3 regions of the Streptomyces lunalinharesii genome follow, and region 1 is predicted to be linked to each of the others. Evidence: riboswitches for the same ligand, from Rfam matches in the RefSeq annotation. Region 1 holds a riboswitch; each other region holds the start of a gene.
The links. Region 1 has a riboswitch for cobalamin ahead of metE (5-methyltetrahydropteroyltriglutamate--homocysteine S-methyltransferase). Riboswitches for the same ligand answer to the same signal wherever they lie in the genome.

Region 1 (3,267 bases):
GTCGCCCCGCGCACCGCCGTCCTCACCGCGCACGACGCCCCCGCCGCGCCGCCGCGCCGCCGACGCACCGCGGCGTGGGTGGCGGCGGCCGGGGTGCTGGCGGTCGCTGTCGGCACCGGCGGCTACCTGCTGCTGAACGGCGGCGGCAGTGCCGGCGTCCCGGACAAGTACGTGACGATGCCGGTGTGCTCGGAGGTCGCGGCCAAGCTCCCGCTGCACACGGAGCGGCGCAAGGACAAGGACCGCTACCAGGAACAGGGCGACGGCGCGAAGACCGAGTGCTCCTGGTTCGACCGGGACCAGCCGCAGGCGGACGGCTGGAACTACACCCCCAGCGCCGACGTCTCGTGGGAGCTGATGCGCACGCGCTCCGACGGCAGCGGCACCGAGCGGCAGCAGCAGGACTTCGCCGACGGCGCGAAGTCCGAGTTCCCGGAGACCGGGCTCGGTTTCGGCGACGAGGCGTACTGGACGACCGGCGCCCCCGGCACCGCCCGGCCGAGCTGCCAGCTCAACGTCCGCGACGGCAACCTCGTGGTGCGGGCCTACCTGTCCCGCGCCCGGCACCCCGCCTGCGAGGCGGAGGCCCGGAACCTCGCGAGGACGGCGTTGGCGGCCATGCCGCCGCGGGCGTCCTGAGCCGCCCCGGCGGGACGGCCGTGGGGTCCGCCAGCCGGGGCGCGCCGCGGGATCAGTCCCAGAAACCGGCGTGCACCTCGCGGGCCTCGGGGAGGTCGACCGGGCCGACGACCGCCAGGGGGCGCTGTCCCGCCGCGAAGACGTCGCGGCAGGGCAGGGCCATGGTGGGGTTCTTCTCGTCGGCGCCGGTCATCGCCAGGAGCCCGTCCTCGCCGAGCGCGTAGACGACCCGGCCGACGTTGCCCCAGTAGATCGCGCCCGAACACATCGCGCACGGTTCGGTGCTGGTGTAGAGGGTGCAGGCGCGCAGGAAGTCGGCGTCGTACCGTGCGGTGGCCAGGCGGACGAGGTTGGTCTCGGCGTGGCCGGTGGCGTCGCGTTCGGTGGTGACGGTGTTCTCGGCCTCCAGCAGGACCGCTCCGTCGGGACCGGTGAGCAGCGCGCCGAACGGGTGGTTGCCGGCCGCGCGGGCGCGGCGGGCCACGGCGACGGCGGTGCGCAGCAGCGCGACGTCGGTGGCGCCGGCGGTCGGGTCGGTACGGTGCGGGGCGGCGGTCATGCCGGAAACTCCTCGGGGTGTGCGGGGGGGGATGCGTCGGGCGGCGGGCCGCCCTGTCGGGGGCCGCGTCTGCCGCGCTTCCCACCCTCGGTCCGCGGCAAACCCGTCCCCTGGTTGTCCCATCTCACCTTCCGCATTGTGGACGGCTCACGGTGGTTCGCCGGCCCGCACCGTAGGGTGAACGGTGCAGCTGGTTCGCCCCGTCCGCCAGGCGGGAGCGTCGCAAGAGGGAACCCGGTGGGAATCCGGGACTGCCCCGCAGCGGTGAGTGGGAACGACCGCCGTCATACGCACTGGGCCCGACGTACGGGGCCCGGGAAGCGACGGTCAGTAGGAGTCTCGTGGAGAACACGAGGCGCGCCCGCGAGTCCGAAGACCTGCCAACTGCCCGCGCGCGAAGCATTCGTGCGCGGACATCCCGGTGACCTCGTGGGCGGGTCGGCGTACACACCAGGCGGACCAGCGCGCCCCGGGCGGGCGTCGGGCACCGCCGGGTTCGTCACCCTTCGCGCTCTCGTCCCGTCGCCGGGACCTCAGGGATTCATCTCGCGAAGGAGATCTCCGTGACCGTCAAGCCCGAAACCGTGACCGCACGGGCCACCGTGTACGGCTACCCCCGGCAGGGACAGCGCCGGGAGCTGAAGCAGGCCGTCGAGGGCTACTGGAAGGGCCGCGTCACCGCGGACGCCCTGCGCGCCACGGCCGCCGAGTTGCGCCGCGGCAACTGGCAGGACCTGGTGGACGCCGGCATCCACGAGGTGCCGACCGGCGACTTCTCGTACTACGACCACGTGCTGGACACCAGCGTCATGGTCGGCGCCGTCCCGGAGCGCCACCGCGCCGCCATCGAGGCCGATCCGCTCGACGGCTACTTCGCGATGGCGCGCGGCACGCAGGACGTGGCGCCGCTGGAGATGACCAAGTGGTTCGACACCAACTACCACTACCTCGTACCCGAGTTGGGGCCGGACACCGCCTTCGTCGCCGACTCCGGCAAACAGGTCGCGGAACTCAAGGAGGCCCTCGCACTGGGCCTGACCCCCCGCCCCGTGCTCGTCGGCCCGATCACCTATCTCCTGCTGTCCAAGCCCGCCCCCGGGGTCGCCGCCGACTTCGAGCCCCTGACGCTCCTGGACCGCCTGCTGCCCGTCTACGCGGAGGTCCTCGCCGACCTGCGGGCGGCCGGCGCCCAGTGGGTGCAGCTGGACGAGCCGGCCCTGGTCCAGGACCGCACCCCGGCCGAGCTGAACGCCGCCGCCCGCGCCTACCGCGACCTCGGCGCCCGCACCGACCGGCCCCAACTCCTGCTCGCCTCCTACTTCGACCGGCTCGGCGACGCCCTGCCGGTACTGGCCAAGGCCCCCGTCGAGGGCCTGGCACTGGACTTCACCGAGGCCGCCGCCGGCAACCTCGACGCCCTGGCCGCCGTCGGCGGACTCCCGGGCAAACGCCTGGTGGCCGGCGTCGTCAACGGCCGCAACATCTGGATCAACGACCTGGAGAAGTCGCTGGCCACCCTCGGCACCCTGCTCGGCCTCGCCGACCGCGTCGACGTGGCCGCGTCCTGCTCGCTGCTGCACGTGCCCCTGGACGCCACCCTCGAACGCGACGTCGATCCGCAGATCGCCCGCTGGCTGGCGTTCGCCAAGCAGAAGACCACCGAGCTGGTGACGCTGGCCCGCGGCCTGTCCCAGGGCACCGGCACCATCACCGCCGAACTCGCCGCCAACCGCGCCGACCTGGCATCCCGGGCCGGCTCGCCGATCACCCACGACCCCGCCGTGCGGGCCCGTGCCGCAGCCGTCACCGAGGCCGAGACCCGCCGCTCCCAGCCCTACCCCGAGCGCACCCTCGCCCAACGCGCCCACCTCAAGCTGCCGCTGCTGCCGACCACCACCATCGGCTCGTTCCCGCAGACCGGCGAACTGCGCGCCGCCCGCGCCGACCTGCGCGCCGGCCGCATCGACACCGCCGGCTACGACGAGCGCATCAAGACCGAGATCCAGGAGGTCATCTCCTTCCAGGAGAAGACCGGCATCGACGTCCTGGTCCACGGCGAACCCGAACGC
Region 2 (3,267 bases), on a different contig from region 1:
CGGGTGTAGAAGCGGATCGCGTCCGGTCCGTGCTGGCCCAGGTCGCCGTAGCCGGAACGCTTCCAGCCGCCGAAGGTGTGGTAGGCCACCGGCACCGGAATGGGCACGTTGACGCCGACCATGCCGGTGTTCACCCGGCGGGTGAAGTCGCGGGCGGTGTCCCCGTCCCGCGTGAAGAGCGCCACGCCGTTGCCGTACGGGTGCTCGCTGGGCAGCCGCAGCGCCTCCTCGTAGTCGGCGGCCCGTACGACGCACAGGACGGGCCCGAAGATCTCCTCGCGGTAGACGCGCATCTGCGGGGCGACGCGGTCGAAGAGCGAGGGGCCGGCGAAGAAGCCGTCCTCGTGGCCGGCGAGGGTGAACCCGCGGCCGTCCACGACGAGTTCGGCGCCCTCGTTGACGCCGATGTCGACGTAGCGCCGCACCCGGTCCAGGGCCTCGCGGCTGACGAGCGGGCCGAAGTCGGCCTGGGGGTCGTCGCTGCGGCCGATGCGCAGCTGCCCGATGCGTTCCTTGAGCCGCTCCACCAGGGCGTCGGCGGTGGCCTCGCCGACGGGGACGGCCACGGAGATCGCCATGCAACGCTCCCCCGCCGAGCCGTAGCCCGCGCCGATCAGGGCGTCGACGGCCTGGTCGAGGTCGGCGTCCGGCATCACGATCAGGTGGTTCTTGGCGCCGCCGAAGCACTGGGCCCGTTTGCCGTGCGCGGCGGCGGTGGCGTAGAGGTGCGCCGCGATCGGGGTGGAGCCGACGAAGCCCAGGGCCCCGACCCTGGGGTCGGTGAGCAGGGTGTCGACCGCTTCCTTGCCGCCGTTGACGACGTTGAGGACGCCCGGCGGCAGCCCCGCCTCCAGGAAGAGTTCGGCGAGCCGCAGCGGCACCGAGGGGTCGCGTTCGGAGGGCTTGAGGATGAAGGAGTTGCCGCAGGCCAGGGCGGGGGCGGCCTGCCACAGCGGGATCATCGCGGGGAAGTTGAACGGGGTGATGCCGGCGGTGACGCCGATGGGGCTGCGCAGGGAGTGCACGTCGATGCCGGTGCCGGCGTTGTCGGTGAACTCGCCCTTGAGCAGATGGGGAATGCCCGCGGCGAACTCCACCACGTCCAGGCCGCGCTGGAGGTCGCCGTGGGCGTCGGCGACGGTCTTGCCGTGCTCGGACGACAGCATCCGGGCCAGCGACTCCCGCTCCCCCTCGACGAGTTGGAGGAACTTCAGCAGCACCCGGGCGCGGCGCTGCGGGTTCCACTCGCCCCACCCGCGCTGGGCCTCGGCGGCGTCGGCGATCGCCGCCTCGGTCTCGGCGCGGCCGGCGAGCGGCACCCGGGCCTGGACGGCGCCGGTGTTGGGATCGTGCACGTCGCCGTAGGTCCCCGAGACGCCCGGGGTGTGCTTGCCGCCGATGAAATGTGCCAGTTCACGGACCATGAATGCCTGCTCTCCGTCAGGTGCGATCCGGGGATGGCGCGCGGACCCGGCACGGTCGCCGGAAGCGGCGCGTGCGGGCAGCGCGGGATGCGCAGGGCCGGGTGACCGTCAGACGTCGGTGCGCGGCACCCATACGGTGCGCCGGTCGGGGGCGCGGGTGCGTGCCGGTGCCATGCGTGTCTGCTCCATCCTCGTGGACAACACGGAACATCCCGCGGCCGGTATCCTGACTCCCGGATCAGCACGCGCTCCCCGGCCTTCCCGACGGAACTCTCCGTCAGTGGCCGGTCTCGTTCGGGGAGCGCATTCCCCGGTCACAGTGGCGGGACCGCGCCGGAATCGCACCGGCTTCCCTGCACCGCGGGCCTTGGTCACGACGATATAGTTGGACGTCCTAGTAAGTCCACCCTCGACGGCCGTCGGCGGCATCGGACGCGCCGGAGAGCGGTCCGGCGCGAGGCCGGCGCGGCGACCGGCCCCCGCCCGATCACCGGCCACGACGGGGCCGCCGGGGCCGGTCGGGGCCGGACGCGACATCGTGCGCGGCGACGCCTCAGACCGGCTGACGACCGGCCTCGCGGTACAGCTCCTTGGCGATCAGGGAGCGTTGGACCTCCGTGGCGCCCTCGTAGATGCGCGGTGCGCGGACCTCGCGGTAGAGGTGTTCCAGCAGGTGGCCGCGGCGCAGCGCGCGGGCGCCGTGGATCTGGACGGCGGCGTCGACGACCTCCTGTGCGGTCTCGGTGGCCAGGAGCTTGGCCATGGCCGAGCGGCGGGCGATGTCCGGGGCGCCGCGGTCGTAGGCGGCCGCGGCCGCGTAGACCAGGAGGCGGGCGGCCTCGACGCGGGTGGCCATCTCGGCCAGTCGGTGGCCGACGGACTGGAGTTCCCTGAGCGGCCCGCCGAACGCGGTGCGCGTCCCGGCGTGCGCCAGCGCGGCGTCCAACGCGGCCTGCGCCATGCCGACCGCGAAGGCGCCCACGCTCGGCCGGAAGAGGTTCAGGGTGCGCATCGCCACCCCGAAACCGCCGCCCACGTCGCCCAGCACGTCCGCTTCGGTCACCGGCGTGCCGTCGAAGACCAGGGTGCCGATGGGGTGCGGGCTGAGCATGTCCAACGGCTCGCCGCCCAGGCCCGGGCGGTCGGCGGGGACGAGGAAGGCGGTGATGCCGCGGGCACCGTCGGCGCCGCCGGTGCGGGCGAAGACGGTGGCGAAGTCGGCCTCGGGGGCGTTGGAGATCCAGCACTTCTCGCCGGTGAGCCGCCAACGGCCGGGCCCGTCGGGCGTGGCGGCCAGGGCGAGCGCCGCGGCGTCCGAGCCCGCGCCCGGCTCGCTCAGCGCGAAGGCCGCGACGGCCCGGCCGGCCGTCACCTCCGGCAGCCAGCGGGCCCGTTGGGCGTCCGTCCCGGACTGCAGGATCGGGCAGGTGCCCAGTCCCTGGAGCGCCAGCGCGGTCTCCGCCTCCGTGCACTCCTGCGCCAGCGATTCGCGCAGCAGGCACAGGTCCAGCGCCCTGGGGCTGCCGCCGTCGGGGAAGAGCCGGGCGAGCAGGCCCAGTTCGCCGAGGGCGGCGACCAGGGGCCGGTTGATCCGGCCCGCCCGCCCCTGCTCGGCGAGGGGGCGCAGCCGTTCGGCGGTCCGGGCGCGCAGCTCGGCGCACCACTGCTGTTCCTCCGGTCCCAGTGCGAATGCGGTCACGAGGCGGCTCCCTGGTGGCGGACCGGGCACGGCGACGGCCCGGCGGCTGGATATCGCGGTCTGTTGACTGCCGTCACGAAGACGTTACGCTGACGAGGATCCGTACGGCAGTCCTCCCCGGTCCCCGCACCCGACCACCACCCC
Region 3 (3,267 bases), on a different contig from region 1:
CGACGGGGTCCGGGAGATGGAGCGGCTTGCCGTACGGCACGGTGTGGATGTTCTCGTAACGGCCGTCGTCGGGCTCGCTGTAGAGCGTCACCTCGCAGGCTTCGCGGTCGATCAACAGGTAGAGAGGGATGCCGGTCTCCGCGTACGCGCGAGGCTTCTCCACCCGGTCGCGCGTGCCCGAGTCAGAGTCGTACGAAGTGACCTCAACGACCATCAGCACCGGTTCGGGATCGGCCCATTCACCCTGGCCGACGAAGGCGCCACTAGGCGCGAGCACACCGTCCGGGCGGGCCCTGCCGCCGCGATACGCCTGCACTTTCAGTCCCTGGTCCGGATAGAGCCACAGTTCAGGGCGCGCCTGGATGCAGAGCCGCGTCAGCCATTCGATGATCCGACCGTGGTCCCCGTCCGGCACAGCCCTGCTCCTGATTTTCCCGTCGATGAACTCCAACCGAGCGCCTTTTTCCAGGCGGGCGAGTATCCGGGCGACCTCTTCAAAATGCTCGGTCTCCATGATGTGCAGCGGGCTGGCGAGCGCGGTCATGAGGGCTTCTCCCTTCTTTCAACGGACGGAGCAGGGAACGTGGAACCGACGATAGTGGACACCACCGACAGTCACTTCGTGATCACCATCAGCGAAACTCCCCACCGGCCGCCCGGTCGTCGGCACACTGCCTCCATGGACATCACCATCAGGCCCGTCCGCCCGGCGGAGTACGAGGCGGTCGGCGACTTAGTGACCGAGGTGTACCTGGCCGACGGGCTGTTGGCCGGCGGGGCGGACGATCCGTACGCGGCGGTACTGCGGGCGGTGGCGCACCGGGCGGAGCACGCCGAGGTGCTGGTGGCCGCGGGCGGGGCGGACGGGGCGGTGCTGGGGGCGGTGACGTTCGCGCCGCACGGGAGCCCGTACGCGGAGTTGGCCGGGCCCGGGGAGGGCGAGTTCCGGATGCTGGCGGTGCGGGGCGAGGGGCGCGGGCACGGCGTCGGGGCGGCGCTGGTGCGGGCGTGCCTGGCGCGCGCCCGGGAGTCGGGGCTGCGCGCGATGGTGCTGTCGAGCCAGCCGCAGCTGCTGCCGGCGCACCGGCTCTACCGCCGGCTGGGGTTCGCGCGGGCGGCGCAGCGGGACTGGATTCCGGTGCCCGGGGTGACGCTGTGGGCGTTCGCCCGAGAGCTGTGCTGAGGGCCGTGGAACGCCTTCACGACCGCGTTCCGGCGGGGTCCGGGCGGCCCCGCCCTTCGCATACCTGCGGGAATGGTATGCCGGAGCGACACAAGATGTGGGGGTGCATGCGGGGAGCAGCACAAGATGTATGCTCTTCCTCGCTGTCGCCGCAGGGGAATCCGGTGCAAATCCGGGACTGTCCCGCAACGGTGTGAGAGCGCGTTCCACGGCCCGTTCCCAAGGGTTCGGCGGTGCGCTCCCGAGTCCGAGGACCTGCCGACGGCACGTCCGCACCGCCATCGGTGCGGCGTCGATACGTCCGGGCCCCGAGGGATGGGCTGATGGACGCCGCGCGGCCGACCCGCGCACCCCGGTCACCGCGGGGTGTCGCCCTGCCCGCGCGGCTGCCGTCGCACCGCCGTCCCTCCCGGCCCCCGCCGAGTGAGGGAGAGCATCAGGTGACCATCGCGCCAACGGAGCCCGCGTCAGACGCCGAGGTCGTGCAGTCCGCGGTGGCCGCACCTCCCGCGCACGAGGACGGACCGGGCGTCGCCCTGCTGCGGACGCTGACCGAGCTGACCGCCGACCTGACCGCGACCGACCCCGGCAAGGTGGCCGCCGCCGCGCTGCGCGGCCGGCACCCCGGCTCCGACGAAGCGGAACTGCGCGCGCTGGCGACCGAGGCCGCGGCCGGACTGATCGCCGACGAGCCGCAGTACTCCCGGCTCGCGGCGCGCCTGCTCACCCTCGCCATCGCCGAGGAGGCCGCCGGCCAGGGCGCCACCTCCTTCGCGACCTCGATCGCGGTCGGCCACCAGGAGGGCCTGATCGCCGACGTCACCGCGGAGTTCGTGCGCGGCCACGCGGTGCAGCTGGACGCGCTGGTGGACGGGGCCCTGGAGGCCGGCGCCGACGACCGGTTCGGGTACTTCGGGCTGCGCACCCTGCAGTCGCGCTACCTGCTGCGGCACCCCATCACCCGCAAGGTCATCGAGACGCCCCAGCACTTCCTGCTGCGGGTGGCCTGCGGCCTCGCCGAGGACGATTCGCTGCGGGCGCTGGCGGACGTCGCCGAGCTGTACCGGCTGACCAGCACGCTGTCCTACCTGCCGTCCTCCCCCACGCTCTTCAACTCCGGCACCCGGCACCCGCAGATGTCCTCCTGCTACCTGCTGGACTCCCCGCTGGACGAGCTGGACTCCATCTACGACCGCTACCACCAGGTGGCCCGGCTCTCCAAGCACGCCGGTGGGATCGGTCTGTCGTACTCCCGGATCCGTGCCCGCGGTTCGCTGATCCGCGGCACCAACGGGCACTCCAACGGCATCGTGCCGTTCCTGCGCACCCTGGACGCGTCGGTGGCCGCGGTCAACCAGGGCGGCCGCCGCAAGGGCGCGGCCTGCGTCTACCTGGAGACCTGGCACGCCGACATCGAGGAGTTCCTGGAGCTGCGGGACAACACCGGCGAGGAGGCCCGCCGGACCCACAACCTCAACATCGCGCACTGGATCCCGGACGAGTTCATGCGCCGGGTCGAGACGGACGCCGACTGGTCGCTGTTCTCCCCGTCCGACGTGCCCGAGTTCGTCGACCTGTGGGGCGCGGAGTTCGACGCCGCCTACCGGGCCGCGGAGGCCGCGGGCAAGGCCCTCAAGCAGGTGCCCGCCCGGGTGCTGTACTCCCGGATGATGCGCACCCTGGCGCAGACCGGCAACGGCTGGATGACGTTCAAGGACGCCGCCAACCGCACCGCCAACCAGACCGCGGAGCCCGGCCGGGTCGTGCACTCCTCCAACCTGTGCACGGAGATCCTGGAGGTCACCGACGACGGCGAGACCGCGGTCTGCAACCTCGGGTCGGTCAACCTCGCCGCGCACCTGGGCACGGACGGCGAGATGGACTGGGAGCGGCTGGACGCCACCGTCCGCACCGCCGTGACCTTCCTCGACCGGGTCGTGGACATCAACTTCTACCCGACCGAGCAGGCCGCCGCCTCCAACTCCCGCTGGCGGCCGGTCGGTCTGGGCCTGATGGGATTGCAGGACGTCTTCTTCCGGCTCCAGCTGCCGTTCGACTCGGCCGAGGCCCGGGAGCTGTCCACC

Region 2: linked by a shared signal. The riboswitch ahead of ABD385_RS30570 (CoA-acylating methylmalonate-semialdehyde dehydrogenase) and the one ahead of metE (5-methyltetrahydropteroyltriglutamate--homocysteine S-methyltransferase) in region 1 are both predicted to bind cobalamin.
Region 3: linked by a shared signal. The riboswitch ahead of ABD385_RS13800 (ribonucleoside-diphosphate reductase subunit alpha) and the one ahead of metE (5-methyltetrahydropteroyltriglutamate--homocysteine S-methyltransferase) in region 1 are both predicted to bind cobalamin.

Annotation. Positions count from the first base shown of each region.
Region 1 is NZ_BAAARK010000060.1:18,031-21,297, reverse strand. It holds gene ABD385_RS38690 (serine/threonine-protein kinase) at 1-639, shown strand, start outside; gene ABD385_RS38685 (nucleoside deaminase) at 692-1,198, opposite strand; cobalamin riboswitch at 1,373-1,597, shown strand; gene metE (5-methyltetrahydropteroyltriglutamate--homocysteine S-methyltransferase) at 1,762-3,267, shown strand, end outside.
Region 2 is NZ_BAAARK010000027.1:64,888-68,154, forward strand. It holds gene ABD385_RS30570 (CoA-acylating methylmalonate-semialdehyde dehydrogenase) at 1-1,424, opposite strand, end outside; cobalamin riboswitch at 1,624-1,802, opposite strand; gene ABD385_RS30575 (acyl-CoA dehydrogenase family protein) at 1,978-3,123, opposite strand.
Region 3 is NZ_BAAARK010000007.1:115,241-118,507, forward strand. It holds gene ABD385_RS13790 (Uma2 family endonuclease) at 1-544, opposite strand, end outside; gene ABD385_RS13795 (GNAT family N-acetyltransferase) at 680-1,183, shown strand; cobalamin riboswitch at 1,308-1,460, shown strand; gene ABD385_RS13800 (ribonucleoside-diphosphate reductase subunit alpha) at 1,624-3,267, shown strand, end outside.